Regions from separate parts of the Burkholderia stagnalis genome, predicted to be linked through region 1. Evidence: riboswitches for the same ligand, from Rfam matches in the RefSeq annotation. Region 1 holds a riboswitch; each other region holds the start of a gene.
What was found. Region 1 has a riboswitch for cobalamin ahead of cobG (precorrin-3B synthase). Riboswitches for the same ligand answer to the same signal wherever they lie in the genome.
Positions count from the first base shown of each region.

Region 1 (3,266 bases):
CACCGGCGCGGCCTGCAGCAGCCGCACCGCCTTCAGCGTCATCAGTTCGGGGTCGCCCGGGCCCACGCCGAGGCCGAACAGGCGCCCGCGCGCGGCCGTCATTCGGCCTCCGTCGCGAGCGCGTTGACCGCGGCGGCCGCCATCGCGCTGCCGCCGCGCCGGCCGAGCAGCGCGACGTACGGCACGCCGCGGCTGTCGGCGGCGAGCAGCGCCTTCGACTCGGCCGCGCCGATGAAGCCGACCGGGAAGCCGAGGATCAGCGCGGGGCGCGGCGCGCCGGCGTCGATCATGTCGAGCAGGTGGAACAGCGCGGTCGGCGCATTGCCGATCACGACGACGCTGCCCGCGAGCTGCGCTCGCCACAGTTCGAGCGCGGCGGCCGAGCGCGTGTTGCCGAGCTGCCGCGCGAGGTCGGGCACCTCGGGCTCGCCGAGCGTGCAGACCACGCGATTGCCGGCCGGCAGCCGCGCGCGCGTGATGCCTTCGGCCACCATCTTCGCGTCGCAGAGAATCGGCGCGCCGGCGGCCAGCGCCGCGCGGCCCGCTGCGCCCGCACCGGCGGAGAAGCGCAGATCGTCGACCACGTCGACCATGCCGCACGCGTGGATCACGCGCACCGCGAGTTTTTCGAGGTCGGCCGGGATGCGCGACAGGTCGGCCTCGGCGCGGATCGTCGCGAACGACTGGCGGTAGATTTCCTGCCCGTCGCGTATGTAGTCAAGCATCGTAGGGGTCCTGGCTTGGCCGCGCCTCGCCCAGGCGGGCCGCGGCTTCATCGATCGTCAAGTGGCGCGCGAGCGCGGTGCCGAGGCCCGCTGCGCCGTCGCGCCGGTAAAGGTCATAGTGCGCCGGCCCGACCGCGACGAGCGTGTGCGCGGCGGGATGCGGCAGTGCGCAGTGGCGCTCGCAGCCGGTCAGGTGCAGGTCGCGCACCGTGCCGATGCGCGCGGCGAGTGCGAGCGCGTCGCGCTTCGTGTCGGCGCGCGCCTTCGCGCAACCGGCGCTGCCCGCGCAGGCCACCATCCGCGCGAGCGGATCGCCGGGCGACACGACGAGGCCGAGCGCGGCGAGCGCGTCGCGCACCGTGGGGGCCGCGCCCGTCGCGACGCCGTGCACGAACACGCCTTGCCACGGCGTCATCGACAGCGTGCCGTCGCCGTGCGCGTCGGCGAGGGCCGCGAGCCGCTCGAGCCGCGCGCCGTCGAGACGGCCGAGCGCGAACTGCGCGCCGACGCTGCAGCGCCCCGCGTCGCGCACCGGCTGCGCACCGAAGCGCAGCGCGGGATCGGACGGCGCACGCCGCCAGTCTTGCAGCGCGGGATCGGCGGCAAGCGGAAACGGGAGCGTGGCTTGTGCGCGCGCGAGCAGCGTGTGCGCGCCGCAGGTGGCCAGCAGCGCACGCATGCGCGTCGTGTCGGCCGGCGCGAGATCGAGGAACGCGAGCAGCAGCGCGCGGACCAGCGCGACGGTATCCGCCGGTGCGACGTCGACGAGCGCGGGCGCAGCGCCGGCCGCGACCGGCGGGCAGCCGGCGAGCCCGGCCGCGATGCGCACTGCGCCGTCGCCGCGACGCCACGCGGCGAGCCAGATGTCGTGCGGATGATCGAGCGCCGCGATGCGCTCGCCGCCGTCGAGCTGGATCGCAAATTTCGGCGACAGCTCGAAACGGCGCGGCTCGCGCGCGAGCATGTCGAGCAGCGGCGCGGCGAGCGCGGCGCTGTCGACGAGCGCGTCGGGGTCGCGTCCTGCAAGCGGATTCAGCATCAGGTTGCGCACGTCGTCGCTGGCCGCGAGCGCGGCCGCATCGCCGTCGGCGTCGACGAGCGGGCCGAGCCCCGCGTCGAGCAGCGCGCGGGTAAGCGCACCGGCTTCGCCGGCGCGGATGCCGCGCACCTGCAGGTTCGCGCGGTTGGTCGCCTCGATCACGCCGGAGCCGTGCGCCTGCGCGACGGCGGCGATCGCGCGCGCCTGCCGCGCATCGAGCCGGCCGCCCGGCAGCTTGATCCGGCACAGGCCGCCGTCGGCCGCGGCGACGACGCGCACGAGCCCCGGGCAGGCCGACGGGCGCACGGTGGGCGAAGCAGGGGACGGAATGGGGGTGGAGCTCAACGGGGCATCCGAGCAGTGTCGCGCCGCGGCCATCGCATCGGTACACCCCGCCCGATGCCGGCTGGCACGCACGCACTTTCAGGCCGGCAGGTCTCCTGGCTGACAGGTCGACGCCCGCTCCGGGCCTTCCCGGACCAGCCAGTGGCGCCAAGGTGGAGACGGGCTCGCTGCCTACAGTTGCGGGGGCAGCCACAGCGGCGCGGTGCGCGCCCTGTGTTCCCTCTTCGGCCCCGAGGGGCACCGGCGAACGAACGCTGTATTATGCCTTTTTTCGCAACGAAGACCTATGCGCGGCGTCATGGCGGCCGCGTGCAGCAACATGACGGAATCGAACGATGGAGAAGGGCGCATGACGGCGTGGCTGACGGTGGTCGGCATCGGCGACGACGGTTATTCGGGGCTCGGCCGCGCCGCGCGGCGCGCGCTGTTCGATGCGACGCGCGTGATCGGTGCGCCACGGCACCTCGACATGCTGCCCGCGCGGGTCACGGCCGCGCGCGAGGCCTGGCCGCAGCCGTTCGACGTCGCGGGCGTGCTCGCGCGCCGCGATGCGCCCGTGTGCGTGCTCGCGAGCGGCGACCCGATGCTGTTCGGCGTCGGTGCGACGCTCGCGCGCCGGCTTTCTCCCGGCGAGTGGCGCGTGCTGCCCGCGCCGTCGTCGCTGTCGCTGGCGGCCGCGCGCCTCGGCTGGGCGCTGCAGGACGTCGGCGCGGTGTCGCTGGTCGGCCGGCCGCTCGCGACGCTCGCGCGCCACCTGCTGCCGGGCCGGCGCCTGTTCGTGCTGAGCGCGGACGGCCGCACGCCGGCCGCCGTCGCGGCGGAGCTGGCCGCGCGCGGCTTCGGGCCGAGCCGGATCAGCGTGTTCGAGCATCTCGGCGGCCCGCTCGAACGCCGGGTCGACGGCATCGCGGATGCGTGGTCCGTCGACGAAACCGCGGCGCTGAACCTCGTCGCGATCGACTGCCGCGCGGCGCCCGACGCGCCGCGGCGCGCGCTGACGCCGGGCCTGCCCGACGACGCCTATCGCCACGACGGGCAACTGACCAAGCGCGACATGCGCGCGCTGACGCTCGCGCGCCTCGCGCCCGCGCCGGACGAATTGCTGTGGGACGTCGGCGCCGGCTGCGGATCGATCGGCATCGAATGGATGCGCGCGC
Region 1 covers NZ_CP156685.1:2,276,415-2,279,680, reverse strand. Annotated here, with positions in the region: gene ABFO07_RS10595 (precorrin-2 C(20)-methyltransferase) at 1-102, opposite strand, end outside; gene ABFO07_RS10590 (precorrin-8X methylmutase) at 99-725, opposite strand; gene cobG (precorrin-3B synthase) at 718-2,070, opposite strand; cobalamin riboswitch at 2,178-2,369, opposite strand; gene ABFO07_RS10580 (bifunctional cobalt-precorrin-7 (C(5))-methyltransferase/cobalt-precorrin-6B (C(15))-methyltransferase) at 2,459-3,266, shown strand, end outside.

Region 2 (3,266 bases), 970 kb from region 1:
TCTGCGTTTCGTTGACCGGATTCTGCAAGGTGCCGGCCACCCGCACGTCGGTTGCGCCGACGTGCCCCTGCCACGATGCCTCGAGCCCCTGCACCTTCGCGCGGCCGACGTTGCGCGCGACATAGAAGCCGCTGCGCGCGTCGGGCTGGTAGTCGATCAGGTTCGCGTAGCGGGTCTGGAACGCGGTGACGCGCACGACGCCCACTTCGTCGGACGCGTACTGCACCGCGGCCTCGACCGAGTGGCTGCGCTCGGGCTGGATCGACGCGTTGCCCGCGTTCGGGTAGTAGAGGTCGTTGAAGGTCGGCGCGCGAAACGCGCTCGAATAGCTCGCGGTGACCTTCCAGCGATCGGTGAGCTCGAGACCGTAGCCGAGATAGTAGGAATTCGCGCCGCCGAAATCCGAATACTGGTCGCGCCGCACGCTCGCCTGAAACTGCTGGCGGCCGACGCGCCCCGTATAGCCGAGCCAGCCGGAGTTCACGTGGCGCTGCGGCGCGGAATACACGTTCGACATGAACTGCTGGTCGAGACGCTCGTAGCCGGCCTGGATCGTGTGATCCTGCGCGATCCGGAAATCGTTCTGCCACGTGTACTGGCGGTTGTCGGTATTGAAGTGGTCGGTGTACGCGCCGTTCAGCTGCGTCTGGCTGCGATCGTTGCCCGCGGCGACACTGACGTGCGTCGTCCACCAGTCGAACAGCTTGCCGTTCGCGAACACGCGCGCCTGCTGCACGCGCGAATAGAGATTGTTCAGGTCGGCCGGCGCGCCGAATGCATTGTCGTAGCTGTTGTTGCCGTTCGCCTGGAAGTAGCTGACGCCCGCGTCCCAGCGCGCATCGAAGCGATGGCGCAGCGATGCGGTCACGCTCTCGTTGAGGTAGCCGTTCGCGTTCGGGTTCGCACTCGGCCGCTTCGCCGGGTCGAGCGCGGAGAAACCGTTGTCCTTCTCGCGCGCGACCGCCACGCTGAAGGTCGTCCTGCCGTCGCCGTCGAGCCGGCCCGACACGCCGGCCTGCTGCGTCTGCGTGCCGTAGCTGCCGAGGCCCACCGCGAAATTGAAGCGCGGCGGATGGTTGCCGCCGTCCTTCGTGAACACCTGCACGACGCCGCCGATCGCGCCCGAGCCGTACAGCGACGACACGTTGCCGTTCACGATCTCGACGCGCTGGATCTGGTCGAGCGGCAACTGGCTGAGCTGCGCGTTGCCGAGGCTCGCGGAGTCGACCCGCACGCCGTCGATCAGCACGAGCGACTGGTTCGACTGCGCGCCGCGCAGGAACAGCGACGCGTTCGCGCCCGGGCCGCCGTTGCGCACGATCTGCGCCCCCGGCGCGAACGCGAGCAGGGTCGGCAGATCGGCGCCGGGGTGCGCGGCGATGTCCTGCGCGTCGAACACGGTCGTTTGCGGAATCGCGTCGGCGAGCGCCTGCGGCGCGCGCTGCGCGGTCACCACCATCGGCGCGAGCAGCGGCGCGTCGGCGTGCCGCCCGGCGGCGGGTGCGGCGGAGTTGGAAGACGGGGTGTCGGCGGGGGCCGTCTGCGCGGCGGCCGCGAGCGGCAGCCCGCATAGCGCGCCGAGCGCGGTGCGGGCGATTGGGGTCAGCATCGAAGAAGTCCTGTGAACCGCAGCGCAGCCTGCTTCCCCGCGGGCCGCGCGTCACGGAGCCCGCGTGCGGGCTCCCCGCCTCGGCCGGTATCCGGGCTGGCGGCGTTCCGGCTCGCCTTCCCGCGCGAACAGCACGCGCAGTGGCCTGCGCCCGCGTGCATGTGGCACACGCCGAGCGCACCCGAGCCGGCCTGCATCGTCCGATGCGGCCGCTTACCGTTGCGGGGGCAGCGCAGGTTGGCGGCACGCTGCGGCGCCACGCCCTGCTTCCCGTTTAACCGCGCGTCGCACGCGCGAGCACCGAGGCGGCGCCAGTTTAGGAGCGGGCCGCGCGAGCGTCAAGAAAGCATCCGGCCGCACGCAAAACCGGCTCGCGATGCGCGCATTCGAGGCAAGAAGCGGGGGTGTTACGACTGGAAACGTTACAGATGTCGGAATGCGCGTTATTCCGCGCTAAAATGCTGGGTCTTTAGAGGACGCAGCAGATGCTCAACGAACTCGAAACCCTATCTCAAAATATTGGCCGACTGATCGCGCTGAATCAGCGCTATCACTCGGAACGACTCGCGCTCGAGGAGCAGGTCGCGCAATTGCGCGCGGAAACGGACACGGTGCGCAGCGAGCTCGCGCAACTGCGCGAGGAACGCAATGCGCTCGCGGAGGAACGCGACACGCTGTCGGCAAAGATCGACGACGCGCAGGTGAAGCTGAACGCGATTCTCGAGAAGCTGCCGCGCACGAAGAGCGTGGCGGAGGCCGACAACCAGCTCGACCTGCTGGATACGCAGGCGCGCACCGATCGCGACGACGCAGCCAGCCACGGAGAACACGCATGAGCACCAAGCAGATCGAAGTCTCGATTCTCGGCCAGGCCTATCGGCTTGCCTGTTCGGCCGAGACCGAAGCGGCGCTGCTGGAGGCGGTCGCGCGTGTCGACGCGGAAATGACGAAGATCCGTTCGAACAGCTCGGTGCGCGGCACCGACCGCATCGCGGTGATGGCGGCGCTGTCGCTCGCGTCGGAACTGCTGCGGCTGCAAACGAGCGTGCGTCACGGTGAAGCATTTCCGGCGGAAGAAATCCGGCGTACAATGCACCAGATGAACGAACAACTCGGTGCGGTGCTCGCACAGCACGAGACGCAGTAACCTCGAATCGAAGCGTCGATTTTCCTTGATCTCGACGGTCAACGGTGGTCAAATTGGCGCGTAGATTCACAGTTCAATCAGCTTCCCTGCCTGGTTCGCCAAGGTCATATATTCCTTGAACCAATGCCATGTGCACGGTTGCGGAAATTTGTAGCACGGGCGCGCGCGTCACTCTGTCTGATGTACCCGAAGTGCTGCTAACTGCGACCAATTCTGAACCCCAGGTTCAGGATGCCGGCCTAGCGGCTAAGGCGGGGGCCTATCCAACGGCATCGGGCAATTCCCGGTGCCGTTTCCTTTTGTAGCCGCCGCTGTTTGCAGCAGCCTCTTTCTGCGTCGATTACGATCCATGCAATTCTGGCTGATGAAGTCCGAACCGGACGAAGCGAGCATCGACGATCTCGCGAATGCGCCGCAGCGCACGCTGCCGTGGACGGGCGTGCGCAACTATCAGGCGCGCAATTTCATGCGCGACACGATGAAGATCGGCGACGGCGTGCTGTTCTATCA
Region 2 covers NZ_CP156685.1:1,302,091-1,305,356, reverse strand. Annotated here, with positions in the region: gene ABFO07_RS06225 (TonB-dependent receptor plug domain-containing protein) at 1-1,609, opposite strand, end outside; cobalamin riboswitch at 1,675-1,929, opposite strand; gene ABFO07_RS06220 (hypothetical protein) at 2,095-2,445, shown strand; gene ABFO07_RS06215 (cell division protein ZapA) at 2,442-2,756, shown strand; RNA gene ssrS (6S RNA) at 2,837-3,018, shown strand; gene ABFO07_RS06205 (EVE domain-containing protein) at 3,106-3,266, shown strand, end outside.
Region 2: another riboswitch for cobalamin. It lies ahead of ABFO07_RS06225 (TonB-dependent receptor plug domain-containing protein); the one in region 1 lies ahead of cobG (precorrin-3B synthase).

Region 3 (3,266 bases), on a different replicon from region 1:
GACCGAGGCCGGCGCGCTGATCGAGCCGCTCGCGGTCGGGCTGCATGCGGTGAAGAAGGCCGGCAGCATCGTCGGCCAGACGGTGGTCGTGGTCGGCGCGGGCACGATCGGCCTGTGCACGATCATGTGCGCGAAGGCGGCCGGCGCCGGGCGCGTAATCGCGCTGGAAATGTCGGCGGCGCGCAAGCAGAAGGCGCTGGAGGTAGGCGCGAGCGCGGTGATCGACCCGAAGGAAACCGATGCGCTCGCGCAGGTCAAGGCGCTGACGGGCGGCTACGGCGCGGACGTGTCGTTCGAGTGCATCGGCCACACCGCGACCGCGAAGCTCGCGATCGACGTGATCCGCAAGGCCGGCAAGGCCGTGATGGTCGGCATCTTCGAGGAACCGGGCGCGTTCAACTTCTTCGACCTCGTGTCGACCGAGAAGGAAGTGATCGGCTCGCTCGCGTACAACGGCGAATTCGCGGACGTGATCCGCTTCATCGCGGACGGCCGCATCGACGTGCAGCCGCTGATCACCGGACGGATCGCGCTCGGCGACATCGTGTCGCGCGGCTTCGAGGAGCTGGTCAACCACAAGGACCGCAACGTGAAGATCATCGTCCGGCCGACGGCCGGCTGACGTGCGCGCCGGGGCCGGCCGCCCATCGCCGGCCCCGGCGCGCCGCCGCAATCGCGCGGCGCGTTACGCGCGCGAGCCGACCAGCCCGCTGCGCTCGGCGAGCGCGCCGAACAGCAGGCCGATCGTCGTCCACATCACGGCCTGCATGCCGATCGCGGCCACGCGGAATTTCCACAGCAACGCGGCCGGGAACCCGTCGGGCACTTCGTTGAAGTCCGGCAGCGCGAACTGCACGAGCGCGATCAGCACGACGAACACGAGCCCGCCGCCGATCGACGCGTTCCATTCGCCGACGCGCGCGGCCAGCTGGCGGCGCACGCCGAGCGAGAACACCATCGCGGCAATCGAGATCGCGATCATCAGGAAGAACAGCCCCGTGCGCACGCCGATCGTTTCCGGATCGCCGACCGCCGGCGGATTGGCCGGGTATTTGAGGTTCGGCACGACGACCAGCGCGACGAACGCGGCCAGCGCGAGCCATGCGGACAACGCCCGCGCGCCGAGCTTCCCGACCCGCCCGTACGCATACGCGAACGTCAGTGCGAACAGCCCGCCGAACGCGGCCCCGTACGTGACGACGGCGGTCAGCAGGCCGACGCCGGCCTGCGTGTCACGGCTGACGAGTTCGGCTTCCGGCTCGTCGCCGTGCGAATGGGCTTCGCCATGCTTCTCTTCGAACGCGATCGCCTGGCTGACGTGCGGCTCCCCGGCCACCCTGGCGAAACCGAACGTGAGCAGACCCGCGGCAATGCCCGCGAGCATGCCGCGTACCAACAGCTTTCCGACCATGAACGCCCCCTGTCAGTGGCAAGGAAAGCCGAGCAGATGGCGGCCGTCGTGAACGAACTCGTGGACGAACATGCCGGGAATCAGCGACGTCGCGCCCTCTTCGGCGCCGACGAAGTACAGCGCCAGCAACAGGAGCAGGCCGCCGAACACGGCCCACGGCAGGAGTTCCCGGACGGGAATGGGCGCCGGTGCGACAACCGGCTTGAGAACTGCGTCGCTCATGATGAAACCTCCAGGGGGGAAAGCGCGCCCCGACGAACGGTTGAAGAATGACAGTGGCGACGAAGGCAGGTCTGGCTTTCGGAAACGTTGGCGACCGATTACAGTGGCGCGACCGCGCCGGATTCACACCGGCTTCCGCACTTCGCAACGGGGGGATTGTACGCGTGAACGTTCCGGATCAGAAAGCGTCGCGCCGCACGCCGTCGCCGCAGCGTACGCAGGTGCTGCTGATCGCCCATGCCGCGACGCAGGCCATGCGCACGGGCACGTTCCCCGACGACGACGCGCTGGACGCGCACGCACTCGCGCAGGTCGCCGATGCACGCGCGCGGTTGCCGCAGTTGCAATATCCGCCCGGCGCGACTGCGCTATGCGGCCCGGCACGCTGCGCACGGCAAACCGCCGCCGCGCTGGCGCTGCCGGCGGCCATCGAGCCGGCGCTGGCCGACTGCGACTACGGCGCGTGGCGCGGCCGGCGTCTCGCCGACATCGCGCACGACGCGCCCGCGCAGCTCCACGCGTGGCTGACCGATCCGGCCGCGTCGCCGCACGGCGGCGAATCGTTCGACGCGGTGCGGCACCGGGTCGCCGCGTGGCTCGACCGGCTGCCGGCCGGCAACGTCGTTGCGATCGCATCGGCCGCGGTGATCCGCGCGGCGCTTGCGCACGCGGCGTGCGCTGCGCCGGAATCGGCGTGGCGCGCGGACGTCGCGCCGCTGTCGACGGTCGAGCTCGCGCGCGATGCGCACGGATGGTCGGTCGTATCCGGGTTCCCGCCCCGTGCAAGCGGCGATTGAATGCCGATATACTCGATCGCATCTGATTCGAGTTTCCGAACCCGTCTCATGGAACCTCCCGTGAAACCGCGCGCCGGCCTGCTCCTCGAACTCGTCGTCAACCTGCTGCTGCCGTGGGTCGCGTACCGGATCGCCCATCCGTACGTCGGCGAAGTCGGCGCGCTGTACGCGTCGGCGATTCCGCCGGTCGTCTGGTCCATCGTCGAATTCATCCGCACGCGCCGCGTCGACGCGGTGAGCGCCGTCGTGCTGTTCGGCATCGCGCTGTCGATCGTCGCGATGGCGCTCGGCGGCAGCCCGCGCGCGCTGCTGATGCGCGAATCGCTCGCGTCCGGCGCGATCGGCATCGTGTTCCTGCTGTCGCTCGTGCGCGAACGTCCGCTGATCTTCTATCTCACGCGCGCCACCGTGGCCCGCGGCATGGCGGGCGGCGCCGCGCGCTTCGAATCCGCGTGGGACGAGCAGCCCGTGCTGCGGCAGACGCTGCGCCTGATGACGTTCGTCTGGGGCGCCGGGATGAGCCTGGAAATGCTGTTCCGCTGCTGGATGGTGGTGAACTGGCCCGTCGAGCGCGTGCTGGTCGTTTCGCCGATCACCGGCTATGCGGTGTTCGGCGGCCTGCTGGTCTGGACGTTCTGGTACCGGCGGCGCATCCGCGAGCGCAGCAGCGTCGACATCCCGAACCGCGACGGTTTCACCGAAACCGCCGGCCGCTGACGGCCGCGCGGCGCGCATGCGCCGGCCCGCCCCATTCTGCGGCCGAACCTGACGGTCCTGTATGATGCGCGGCGTCTTGTCTGATCAATACGCCGCTCATGTCCGTTACGACCCTCCCG
Region 3 covers NZ_CP156686.1:985,627-988,892, reverse strand. Annotated here, with positions in the region: gene ABFO07_RS21255 (2,3-butanediol dehydrogenase) at 1-622, shown strand, start outside; gene ABFO07_RS21250 (CbtA family protein) at 686-1,411, opposite strand; gene ABFO07_RS21245 (CbtB domain-containing protein) at 1,424-1,633, opposite strand; cobalamin riboswitch at 1,681-1,822, opposite strand; gene ABFO07_RS21240 (histidine phosphatase family protein) at 1,798-2,430, shown strand; gene ABFO07_RS21235 (VC0807 family protein) at 2,491-3,147, shown strand; gene ABFO07_RS21230 (CPBP family intramembrane glutamic endopeptidase) at 3,246-3,266, shown strand, end outside.
Region 3: another riboswitch for cobalamin. It lies ahead of ABFO07_RS21245 (CbtB domain-containing protein); the one in region 1 lies ahead of cobG (precorrin-3B synthase).